DNA from 3 places in the Peribacillus sp. NPDC096622 genome. Region 3 is predicted to be linked to each of the others. Evidence: predicted binding sites of a transcription regulator. Region 3 holds the regulator's gene; each other region holds the start of a gene.
The links. Region 3 encodes LexA, which represses DNA repair genes until DNA is damaged. Its sites were predicted from a motif close to CGAACATATGTTCG; they were not measured.
Positions count from the first base shown of each region.

Region 1: a site for LexA is predicted at 1,453-1,466, ahead of ACIQYG_RS06980 (YhjD family protein). Genes of this name have one in related genera too.
Region 2: a site for LexA is predicted at 2,147-2,160, ahead of uvrB (excinuclease ABC subunit UvrB). Genes of this name have one in related genera too.

Region 1 covers NZ_JBIWES010000003.1:114,396-118,691, forward strand. The annotation lists gene lepB (signal peptidase I) at 26-589, opposite strand; gene ACIQYG_RS06975 (TVP38/TMEM64 family protein) at 623-1,237, opposite strand; gene ACIQYG_RS06980 (YhjD family protein) at 1,531-1,902, shown strand; gene ACIQYG_RS06985 (hypothetical protein) at 2,412-2,798, opposite strand; partial or broken gene ACIQYG_RS06990 (ComEC/Rec2 family competence protein) at 3,788-4,296, shown strand, end outside.
Region 2 covers NZ_JBIWES010000002.1:322,124-326,419, reverse strand. The annotation lists gene uvrA (excinuclease ABC subunit UvrA) at 1-23, opposite strand, end outside; gene uvrB (excinuclease ABC subunit UvrB) at 30-2,015, opposite strand; gene ACIQYG_RS04930 (CsbA family protein) at 2,217-2,447, opposite strand; gene ACIQYG_RS04925 (catalase) at 2,636-4,213, opposite strand.
Region 3 covers NZ_JBIWES010000011.1:10,375-14,670, forward strand. The annotation lists gene ACIQYG_RS18530 (esterase/lipase family protein) at 1-793, shown strand, start outside; gene lexA (transcriptional repressor LexA) at 1,406-2,029, opposite strand; gene yneA (cell division suppressor protein YneA) at 2,185-2,496, shown strand; gene ACIQYG_RS18545 (YneB family resolvase-like protein) at 2,516-3,172, shown strand; gene ACIQYG_RS18550 (DUF896 domain-containing protein) at 3,238-3,471, shown strand; gene tkt (transketolase) at 3,699-4,296, shown strand, end outside.

The DNA of each region.
Region 1 (4,296 bases), on a different contig from region 3:
CCACATAATTCTCGGGCTTCCACAATCATTCACCTGTAAATTTAAAATTGAAATCCTTGACCGGCCAATATCGAACATCCACTTTACCAACAACGTTTTCAACCGGTATATAACCAAAGTGACGGCTGTCAGCACTTTCAAGACGATTATCACCCATGACAAAAAGCTTGCCTTCCGGAACTTTGGTCATGTCCGTCAATTCTTTTAATGTAAAATCACCCGTAAAATCCTGTCCTGGGAAACCTTCCTTGAATTTCTCAAGATAAGGCTCATCCACTTTCTTACCATTTACATATAGCCAATCATCTTTATAATGAATACGGTCGCCTGCAACCCCTATAACCCGCTTAACATAATCTTCTTGTGAATTCGCATGAAAAACAATAATGTCAAAACGGTTGATATCATGAATCTGGTAATTGATTTTATTCACAACAAGTTTATTTCCATCTTCAAGGGTCGGCTGCATCGACTTTCCTTCAACATCATAGCTTGAAAAGAGAAATGTACGGATTAAGATGTAAATAACAAAAGCTATCATCGCTGGTTTTATCCAATCGGATAAAGAATTCTTGTTTGTTTTTTCCATCTAGTTCAACCCCTACTGCATTTATATATTAATTTATTGTCCTTCTTCTCTCTTCATGCTTCTATTTAACCGGACTTCCAATCTTTTCCCCACATACCATAGGATGAAGATGACGATTCCGATAATGACCGTTCGCACCGGTTTATGAATTAAGGATACTAAATCGTAACCCACGAAACTGATCGTAAAAATCATCACCGCTTTCCCTCCCACTACTGCAAGTCCATATTGCAGGGTACTGACTTTTGAAAGTCCTGCCACGATATTAACGATAGCAGAAGGTGTAAAAGGGAAGCAGAGCAATATGAACAAAGGACCGAATCCATGGCTCTCAACCCAAACCATCAACCTCTGCACCTGTTTATGCTTTTGCAAAAATCGGAAAAACCTCATTTGACCATATCTTCTAATAATCCAAAAAAGCAAAAAAGACCCCGCTACCGCACCAATCCAAGAAAATAAAAACCCCCACCAGAGACCAAAAGCCGTTGCATTGGCAAGCACGAACACCACTAAGGGCAAAAAAGGCAAAAAAGCTTCCAGCATCGGCAGTAAGATTCCGGGAATTGGACCGAATGAGCGATATTGCTGAATAAGTGCCGATATATGATCAAGTGTAAACCACTCACGTATAGTATCCAAATCCATAATTATCTCCCTCGACATGCTGCCATCAAAGCAGCATAAACTTATTAAAAACTGTTTATTTTAGATATATCACTTTCCCCTGAAATTGCAAGAATTATTATCCATATATCTTCATACTTTCCCTATCTCCGGAAAACATAATCTTGTTAACGAATATTTCTAGATTTATCAAAATTGCTTGCATATACACTGAAAATACATTAGGATAAAAAAATAGAACAAATGTTCTCGTTTTTTTCACGGAATATACATATTATTATTGAAAACGTACTATTTAGAAAGGGGCGGTCATGATGACCCGCATTCCAGAAGGTGACCGAAATATGATTGAAAAAGCCATCTACCTCCCTATGGTTATTACAGTCTTAAACCTGGATCTCAAGGTCATCGAAATTAGTCCGTTTAAATTAAAAAGGCCCTATTCGGAGCTAGTCGAACATACTTTAAAAGTGGTTCAAGACGAACTTGCCGAGGTACGGCGCTATTTGCGCAAAGAGAATATTAAGGTTAGTGAAATCAAACGCGATGAATCCTTCACGATGTATTGTTTTTTATATAAAGGATACGAGGAACATCATAATTATTTCAATCCCCGCCTTCGCAACAAAACCGAAGACTTGTTATGTTATTACTTTTTCGAAAAAAACCACCGTTCAAGGAATTAGCGGGCGGGTACAGGCATCCTCCATACATGTTTCTGTGAATGTGGATGCTTGGATCCTTCGGGAAGGGACAGATCCCTTGGATGTAAAAAGTATGACCACAAAAAAGCATTCCGCCCTTCCAGGCATAAAGGTAAGTGAGTCTTTCATGATCAAGACCGATAAGACTCACTTACCTCCATTCACCTGTTTGAATATTCCATAATCATAATTTAATCGGCTTGTTAAAACCATGGATTCATCTTTATGAATATTACTTTTCGCTCAAGGCATAACCTATGTAATCAAGTGCCTACTGAATATCCTTAACCATTTTAGTTTTGAGATTCTTCAAATAAAAGTTATTTACATGCTCCTTTACAAAGGTTGGAGTCGCACCCATTATGATTGTCTCTGCCCCATCAAACCAAGAGCACTAATCATCTTGAAGAGAAGGATAGGAAAACAGTTATCTTGAACAAGGAGCTTAAAGTAAACCAATATCATGATCCGCCGCAGAATGTAACACGCATTCATGATTTCCCCTGATCGATTGCCTTCAACAATTCCCTGTGTCGGAAAAATGAAATACCTTTAATACGATGGGGACGCTTAAAAAGCCCATGATATCCTTTGTTTGATTGATCTATGCCATGTGGGATGAAATGTCTGCCATGGATTTCAGATAGATAATTCTTCTTCTGGAAAATACCTTTTACAATTAACTGAATTACTTCAAGCTCCCTTGTTATGGCATCCTTCATTAAATTCACTCTATGCATAGCATCGCCTTTGTTCTTAATGATTAAACGGCAGAATGTCCCTCCATATTCGACGCTGTATCCTTCTGGTATACACTCCTCTTCCTCATTATAGGAAATGAGGACTGTCAATCGCCGTTTTACATAAGCCGTTCGCACAATTACTGCTTACTGATCAGGGCAACACTTTCAAGGAAACAGTCCTTAACGATTAATAGGTCGGGCTCGTTTGTTCAATATTAATCGACAATTTAATTTCCATTCATCTATTATAACTATACGTCAACACTATCATTTTAGTGTCAGTACAACGTTATTGAAAAAGATGTTAATTGAATATCCATACCTAGTATTATCTACTAGTAGCGATTTCTTAATATAAAACGTATAAAACAAAAGAGTTCCAGAAAAATAATAACCTTTTTCGAACAGTTTGTGAAACACTGAACAAAAGGTGCATCGTCGGTGTCTATTGTCTATTATATTATGTATCAAGGAGTCAATCGTTAAAGAAACTTATACCCCATGTTTTGATCGTAAAAAATTTTCCCAACCTTTATTTCTTATAAAAACCATGCAATGTTTTATTTGCATGGTTTAATTCGTAGCCAAAAGGGTTTCCATCTAAATTTTGAAACAAAGTTGGTTGGAACGAAAAGTGCGAGACTCATGCGGGAAATGCGTGTCCAAGGGAGACCACGCAGGTGCAAAGACGCCGAGGATGCTCATGGACCGCCCGCGGAATGCAAGTGCCTGGAGTGGAAACCAACGTTTAATTGTACAAATTCTAAAAAAACAGTAAACAAACTCGTCAACATACTCTTTAACAAAATATTTTGTTGGTAATCCTAACTTTCTATATTACGTTCAACTGCAGATACGCAGCCCTCGTTTAATAGTGCCAACTTCACACTTTCAACATTCTTCTTAATAAAATTTTGAGGAAAATAGATTTTCTATTGATTGAATCTGTGAAATAATGTTTTTTTCATTTTGATTCAAGAGAATTCACAAGACAATTAATCACCCAGGATCATTTTACCTAACCATAGATTTAGATGACTTTGCCCTTTTTTTACCACGAATAAAAACCGTGTCCAAATTCCAATTTTTCCGGTTTTACATGGTAAATTATTTGGAGGGGAAAAATGAAGAAAATAAATATTCTACTGGTTGCTGTGCTTGTTTTGTCTTTATTCACTGGACTTAAAACAACTGAGGCAGCCTCAAATGTAAAGGTACATTTCATCAATGTTGGACAAGGAGATTCAATCCTTATACAAACCGGCAATGAAAACGTTTTAATCGATGGCGGCGGTAAAGGAAAGGGCGCCGAAGTTGTTGCCTACCTAAAAAAACAAAAGGTAAAAACACTTAGCGCAGTATCCACTCACCCAGATTCGAATCATGTTGGCGGTCTGGCTTATGTGATTAAATCGCTTAATGTAAAATCTGTGTATGCCCTAAAATTTCTCATACTACCCAGGCATACAAAGACTTTTTAACGGCTGTTAAGAAGAAGAAGCTTACAATAAAAAAAGCGAAGACTGGCGTGGAAATCAACACTAAAGCAAAGGATTGTTCCCTTAAATTCATTGCACCTGTTAAAGACTATGCTAAGTCTGACTTAAATAATTGGAGTGCTGTCCTGTTACTT
Region 2 (4,296 bases), on a different contig from region 3:
ATCACAATTTTATCCATTGCCATGTTTCGTCACCCTTCCGCTTTTAACTCTAGTAATAAATCACGAAGCTCGGCAGCCCGCTCGAAGTCCAGTGCCTTTGCCGCTTCCTTCATTTCCTTTTCCATGCTTGCCATCACTTTTAAACGCTCTTTTTTAGGGAGCTTCGCAAGGCTTGGTGCAAGGTCTTCCTTATACTCTTCGCTTTCTTCGGCTACATGAGTCGCCCTTATGGAGTCACGGATATCCTTTTGAATGGTTTGAGGCATTATTCCATGCTCTTTATTATAATTCTCCTGGATTTCACGACGCCGCCTCGTTTCATTGATGGCAAGTTCCATCGAATTCGTGATGCGGTCTGCATACATGATGACGTGGCCGTTGGCATTACGGGCTGCACGGCCCATCGTTTGAATAAGCGAACGTTCCGAGCGAAGGAACCCTTCTTTATCGGCATCCAGAATGGTCACTAACGACACTTCCGGAATATCCAGGCCTTCCCTTAAAAGATTGATTCCAACGAGTACATCATATTTGCCCATTCGGAGTTCCCGGATGATTTCTATCCTTTCCAAGGTCTTTACTTCCGAATGAAGATATTGGACTTTGATGCCGATTTCCTTTAAATAATCAGTCAAATCTTCAGACATCTTTTTCGTCAAGGTCGTTATGAGCACACGCTCGTTCTTTTTGACGCGCTCCTGTATTTCACCGATCAAGTCATCTATCTGCCCTTCAATCGGCCGCACTTCTACCGTCGGATCCAGCAATCCGGTAGGACGGATGATCTGCTGAACCATTTCTGGCGTATGTTCGAGTTCATATGGTCCCGGAGTTGCCGAAACGAATATGGATTGATGGACCTTTTTTTCAAATTCTTCAAATCTTAGCGGGCGGTTATCTTTTGCAGACGGCAGACGGAAGCCATGATCGACGAGCACTTGCTTCCGCGCCTGATCTCCATTGAACATTCCGCGGATTTGCGAAAGGGTTACGTGTGATTCATCCACGACCAATAGGAAGTCCTCTGGAAAGTAATCCATTAAAGTGTATGGTGTCGCACCCGAGGGACGAAGGGTTAAATGGCGGGAATAGTTCTCGATCCCTGAACAAAAGCCCATTTCCCGCATCATTTCCAAATCATAACGGGTCCGCTGCTCCAAGCGCTGTGCTTCAAGAAGCTTTTCATCTTCCCTTAATTCCTTCAATCTCTCTTCCAGTTCCGTTTCGATATTTTGAATGGCTATCCGCATTTTCTCTTCACGGGTTACGAAGTGGGAAGCCGGGAAAATGGCGATATGTTCACGTTCACCGGTAATTTCACCAGTCAGGGCATCGACTTCACGGATACGGTCGATCTCATCCCCGAAAAACTCGACCCGTACGCAATGTTCATCACGTGAAGCCGGGAAAATTTCGACGACGTCGCCGCGAACTCGGAAGGTCCCCCGTTGGAAAGCAATATCATTCCTCTCATATTGGATATCCACGAGTCTGTGCAGCAAGGCATTCCGGTCTATTTCCATGCCCGTTCGGAGGGAAACGACCATCTCCCGGTACTCTTCAGGAGAACCGAGTCCATATATGCACGAAACACTGGCAATGATGATGACATCTTTCCTTTCGAACAAGGACGAGGTTGCCGAGTGACGCAGTTTATCGATTTCATCATTGATGCTTGCATCTTTTTCGATGAATGTATCCGTCGATGGAACATAAGCCTCTGGCTGGTAATAATCATAATAGCTAACGAAGTATTCGACGGCATTATTAGGAAAGAACTCTTTGAACTCACTGTATAGCTGCCCTGCCAACGTTTTATTGTGGGCAATGACAAGAGTCGGTTTATTGATCTTTTGAATCACATTGGAAACGGTGAACGTTTTCCCTGTCCCCGTTGCCCCCAATAACGTCTGCATTTCCTTGCCTTCCTTAATCCCTTCGACCAGCATTTCAATTGCTGCCGGCTGATCTCCTTGAGGAGAGTATTTTGAGACTAACTCAAACTTATCCTTCACCAAGCATAGCCTCCTATTGAAATATTTTTATATGAAAACGGGACATGCCTATATCCCTTCTATTTATTCCGGTTTAATAAAGCATATATACACATTCTACCACAATAGCCTTAAAACAAACCAGCAATAAGCGAACATCCATTCTATTTTTGTGTGTTGAGGGGAATGACAAGTTTGAGTACAAAAAAAGCACCTTTGATGTCAGGCGCTCTTGGATGTACGTTTCATCATTCTTTTTGATAACCAAAATCCCACTGTCAGGGATAAGGCATCGACGATGATCAATAAGTTTGTATGCGTATAACCTTTATATGCGGAAGCTGTAATCAAGGCAACAGTTAAAACAAGGCCTACGACATTGTTATAGGTGACTCTTGAAAATAGCATGACAAGTAGACAAGGAAGGAAAAGGGCAGAAAGAATTTTAATCATTTTTTCATCTCCTTTATAAGAGAAAAATAGAGTAGTTTCAGTTTAAATGATTATGAAGTTTTTTGCCAATCAATTTCCTGCTTGATTTTCAAGGCATCCTTAGAAAAGCATCCGCACATCCATCAATTATGCCCAGAAAAAAAAGAGGCAAACCCCTTTAAAAGGAAGTTTGCTTCTTTTCAGCCCAATCAATATGGATCTGCTTCATGTCCTTTTCTAACGGCATCCTCAGGGTTATCCGTCCCACCCAGTGGTTTTGAAGATTCCGTATGTTCAGAAGCCGCGGCCAGTCCCTCTTTCAACCTGCGGCCATACTCTTCATCGGCCTCTTCGGCAAGTGCTATCATTTTTTCCTGAATGCGCTTGTCGGCAGGAGCCAATGCCGTCACTAAATTGGAAATTAAATCGTCTTTTTCCCAATCCTCGAATTCCCGGAACGTTTCCCCGGCCTGCTTCGTATTGTTTTGGCGATCGATTGTCTCACGAACAAGTTTCCCTTCCACCATAGGTGTATACTCCTTGCCCGTCTGCTTGGCTTCCTTCAAGCCGCCGACAGTGGATGGTTCGTAGTTGATGTGGGGGCTTTGGCCGCCTCTGCCAACTTCATATTGCATTTGTCCGCCAGTCTGATTCGTGGCTGTTCGTTTCTTTGGAGCATTGATCGGCAGTTGCAAATAATTAGCGCCAACACGGTGACGCTGTGTATCGGAATAAGAGAATGTACGTCCCTGTAACATCTTGTCATCAGAAAAATCCAGTCCATCCACTAGGACACCGGTACCGAATGCAGCCTGTTCGACTTCAGTGAAGTAGTCTTCAGGGTTTTTATTCAATACCATCGTACCGACATGCAGCCATGGGAACTCATCTTTCGGCCAGATCTTCGTATCATCCAGCGGATCGAAATCCAACTCAGGATGATCATCATCACTCATGATCTGTACGTTGAGATCCCATTCAGGATAGTCCCCGCGTTCGATCGCTTCATATAGATCCTGTGTGGCATGATTGAAATTCGTAGCTTGAATTTCATTGGCCTCTTGCTGTGTCAGGTTCTTGATCCCTTGTTTCGGTTCCCAATGATACTTGACGAGCACTGCTTTCCCTTCCTCATTCACCCATTTATAAGTATTGACCCCCGATCCTTGCATCATGCGGTAGTTAGCTGGAATGCCCCATGGGGAAAACACAAAGGTAACCATATGGAATGTTTCAGGCGAACTCGAGCAAAAATCGAAAATCCTCCTGCCGTCCTGAATATTCGTGACCGGATCCGGTTTGAAGGCATGAATCAAATCCGGGAATTTCATGGCATCACGGATGAAGAAGATTTTCAGGTTATTGCCTACAAGATCCCAGTTGCCATCTTCCGTATAAAATTTAACGGCAAATCCCCTTGGATCACGTAACGTTTCCGGGGATGTCCCTCCATGAATAACAGATGAAAATCTTACGAATACCGGGGTTTTTTTACCTTCTTCCTGAAAAACCTTCGCTCTCGTATATTTTGAAATCGGTTCGTCCCCCGCTTTACCGGTCGGAACGAAATAACCATGCGCACCTGCACCGCGGGCATGCACAACCCGTTCAGGGATACGCTCCCTATCGAAGTGGCTGATCTTTTCCAGGAAATCATAGTTCTCAAGTGTACTAGGACCTCTGTTCCCTACAGTTCTTAGACTCTGGTTATTCGTTACCGGGTGCCCCTGCCTGTTCGTTAATGTTTCATTCGTTTCATCATTTGTTTTTTTTGATTTATCAGACAAAAAATCCCTCCCTTGTTAATAAAAGCCACAATACTACTATACTTTCCCCTATTCCCTATATTTAACTCTTCAATCTTCAGAAT
Region 3 (4,296 bases):
ACATTTATTTACGGATCCCAACTTTGATCACGACAATATTCGAGTTGGCTCAGCTGTATTTTCAAGAATTGAACCCTATTTAAGAAGCACTTCAACCGCTGGGATTCCTGAATATAATGTCAATTATAAAGAACGGGTTGAAGATGATGTCATTACAACCGCACTTGCTCAAACCGTTCTAGGTGATGTCCTGAAACAAAATGTCTGGGTCGAACAAAGCTTCCATGTAAATGAAGCGGCCCCAGGTAATATAAGCATATATACAGCCTCAAATGATGTGGAGGTTGAGTTGATTTCTCCATCCAATAAAAAGTATTCACCGTCCTTAAAGGTCCATTCAGCCAAAAAGGAAACCTCCTTTTTTAATGGTGCAACCATCCAGTCATTCTATAGAAATAACCTTGAAATTGGTGACTGGAAAGTACGAATGAAGACTAAATCACCAAAAGACGCCTACTTGTTCACAGCACAATTTAATGAAAAGAATCCCATTACATTTAGTATGGCCGGTAAAGTTAAGCAAAAAGATGCAAAGTTTTTAATAAAGAATCCAATGAATGGTAAAAAAAGACCAATCAGCACAACATTTTTGGTTCATCTGATAGATGAAACCGGTAATGAAATTAGTGAAAAAAACTCAATTAAGGTAATGGATACTGAAAATTTTACTGGTACCTTTCCAGAAGTACCTAAGTCAGGTGTTTATAATGTAACAATAGATGTCAAGGAAAAAAATGTGGATGGTACTGAAAGGACCCGGACGCTGATTCGTTCGGTCTATATTGAGAAATAGCGAAATGCCTTCTCTTAATTGAGAAGGCATTTTTTGGGGATGAAAAATGAGGGAGGTGCGATATGTTAGGGTTAACTAGGGTGATGGTAATTACGCAAATGGAAACAGCTTATAGAAGTATTTATATAACGGTTGTTAGATGGATATATTTAAAAATTGGTTCCCTGGAAATTATGCATAGCAATCAGAGATCTAACGAGCAAAGAAACAGCCATTTAGAAAATTGCTCATTATGCCCAGAAAAAATTAACAGGGCATATTGTGAAAAAGGGGTTTTTGTTTTCAACTCTTGCAAATTTCTCAACAAGTGCAGATTCAACAGTGGAATGGCTGAGGCGATCTTAACTTTATTAAAGTGAACCAATGATTAAGAGTGAAGAAATTTAATGGGAGGGGGATTTTAACCCACTCTTTTTTTATTTCGATGAGCTTTTTCAAAAGTACATATTACCAGAAAGGCGCTTGTATAACTTTCATCCGTTATAAAGGATGTTTAAATTTCCACGAAAACTTGATTCTATTAAAAAATTTTCAATATCTACTCTTCCATATGCATATTGAGAGAATAAGGTACATAAATTTAAACAAACAAAAAAAGCGCGGAAAGCGCTTTTAGTGTATTTGTCTATATAAGCCTATTACTTTTCCAAGAATCGAAACATCTCGTAAAATAATTGGTTCCATATTTGAGTTCTCAGGCTGAAGTCTTATGTAATCCGGTTCCTTAAAGAATCGTTTTACAGTGGCTTCATCATCTTCCGTCATCGCCACGACGATATCTCCATTATTGGCACTGCTTTGTTGTTTCACAATGACATAATCTCCATCATGAATTCCTGCTTCGATCATACTTTCACCCATGATTTCCAGCATGAATACATGGTCATCATGTGGAACCATGCTTTCGGGAAGCGGAAAGTATTCTTCAATGTTCTCAATGGCCGTTATCGGCATGCCCGCTGTTACTTTTCCAAGTAACGGCACGTTCACGACATTGGCTTTGGGAATATTGTTCGCTTCCTCCAAATTCATTATTTCAATGGCTCTTGGCTTAGTTGGGTCACGTCTAATAAGGCCTTTACTTTCCAGGCGGGATAAATGCCCGTGAACTGTTGAACTTGATGCAAGTCCCACTGCTTCGCCAATCTCCCGTACGGAAGGTGGATAACCTTTTTGGCGGACCTCTTCTTTAATGAAATCAAGAATATCTTGCTGCCGTTTTGATAGTTTTGTCATTTGTGCACCTCTTCCCCAATGTTCTTTGCTACATTATAGCATGGCGCCCAACTCTATACAAACATAAGTTCGAATTTTGTTGTTGACTGAAACAAACGTTCGTATTATAATTTGACCATAACATACGAACGAACATTCGCTTTGGAGGGATAATTATGAAAAAATTATACAAAAATTATATTTATACGATTCTATTAGCGGGATCAGTATTCATCTTTTCAATTTTATTCTCTTGTACACTGAACAATGATCAAAAAAAAGATTTCCTTTCTATAGAAGTAAGTGAAGGTGATACCCTATGGGGAATTGCCGAAGAATATGAAGAATCGAATTTGACAAAAAAAGAATTCATTGGTTGGATAGAAGAGCATAATGGAGTCAGGGCGGATTCGATAAAACCTGGTCAAGTCATTGTCATACCGGTTAAAGGGGAAGAACTTGTCCAGAATTTGGCCAGTGATCAGTAAGTAGTGAAGGTAGGGTATTATGAAGGCGGTAATCTATTGTAGGGTCAGCACCGAAAAAGAGTCACAGGAAACATCATTGGCAAGGCAGGAAGATGAATTGGTCAAATTGGCTGAAAAGATGGATGTGGAAGTTATCTCCATTATAAAAGAACAGGCAAGTGGTTATGAGTTGAATCGGGATGGCATTTTTGACATGCTCGAACTATTTAAAACCAAAGAAGCTGAAGTTCTATTAATCCAGGACGAAACAAGACTGGGAAGAGGGAATGCCAAAATAGCCCTATTCCATGTCATCCTTAAAGAAAATGTGAAAATTTATACGCTCTCACACGATGGGGAGCTGGAGTTATCGGATTCGGATGCCATGGTCATCCAGATAGTCGGCATTGTAGAAGAATATCAAAGGAAACTACATAATCTTAAAATAAAGCGCGGAATGATAAGAGCCGTTGAAAAAGGGTACCGTCCTCAAAAAAATCTTCAGAATCAAAGGAATTCCACTGGAAGGGACCGTATGGAGATTCCTATTGAAGAGATTATTAAACTTCGTGCCAATGGGTTGACATTCTCAGAAATCGCAGCCACATTAAGGGGCTTTGGATACAATGTATCTAAGGCTACTGTGAACAGGCGTTATCTCGAACATCAAATGAATACAAAGGAAAGTAAATCATAGAACTTGTAATTTCGCTTTTTTTTTAATACCATGACAATATCCGCAGAATATGAAGGAGCGAGATTATGTTATCAAAAGAAAAAATAGCCCGTATAAATGAACTTTCTAAAAAGGCAAAGGCCGAAGGTTTGACGGAAGTTGAGGCGAAAGAGCAAACCCAATTGAGAAGTGAATATTTGGAAACATTCAGAAAGTCCATGTCCGATACTTTGGAGCATGTGAAAGTCGTGGATCCAGAGGGTAATGACGTCACTCCTCAAAAGATAAAAAATATAAAAGAAAAAAGAAATTTACATTAATGCTTGGATTCTTCTGATGGAACATTCATTAGAGGATTCTTTGGCATTTTGGAGTAAAAAGAGAGTGCATTCATGTATGTATTCTCCTATTTAGTTTAATCTAAATAGGAGACTTCTTATTCCTAGAAAATTGTAATATTGGGGTATTAAATAGTGATTTTAGTTGTGATATTATGCTTGTCACTATAATATAAAGAGGTACATTACAGGAAGGGATGTTTTACGATATGTTAGATAAATTAGATGCACTTTCTATCAATACGATTCGTACATTGTCGATTGATGCAATTGAAAAGGCTAATTCAGGCCATCCAGGTATGCCGATGGGTGCAGCGCCGATGGCGTATAAACTATGGACCGAATATATGAACCATAACCCGAAAAATCCTGATTGGTTTAATAGAGATCGCTTTGTTCTTTCAGCTGGTCATGGGTCTATGCTGTTATACAGCCTTCTTCATTTATCGGGATATGGCTTATCTATCGATGATTTGAAAAGCTTCCGCCAATGGGGCAGTAAAACTCCAGGACATCCTGAATACGGACATACGGCTGGTGTAGATGCAACTACTGGGCCGCTTGGACAAGGTATCGCAATGGCAGTCGGAATGGCAATGGCAGAACGTCATTTGGCAGAAAGCTATAACCGAGATTCTTATAATGTTGTCGATCATTATACATATAGCATTTGTGGAGATGGAGATTTAATGGAAGGTGTTTCTGCAGAAGCCGCTTCATTAGCTGGACATCTACAACTCGGAAGACTTGTTGTTTTATATGATTCTAATGATATTTCCCTTGACGGCGACTTAAGTCAATCATTTA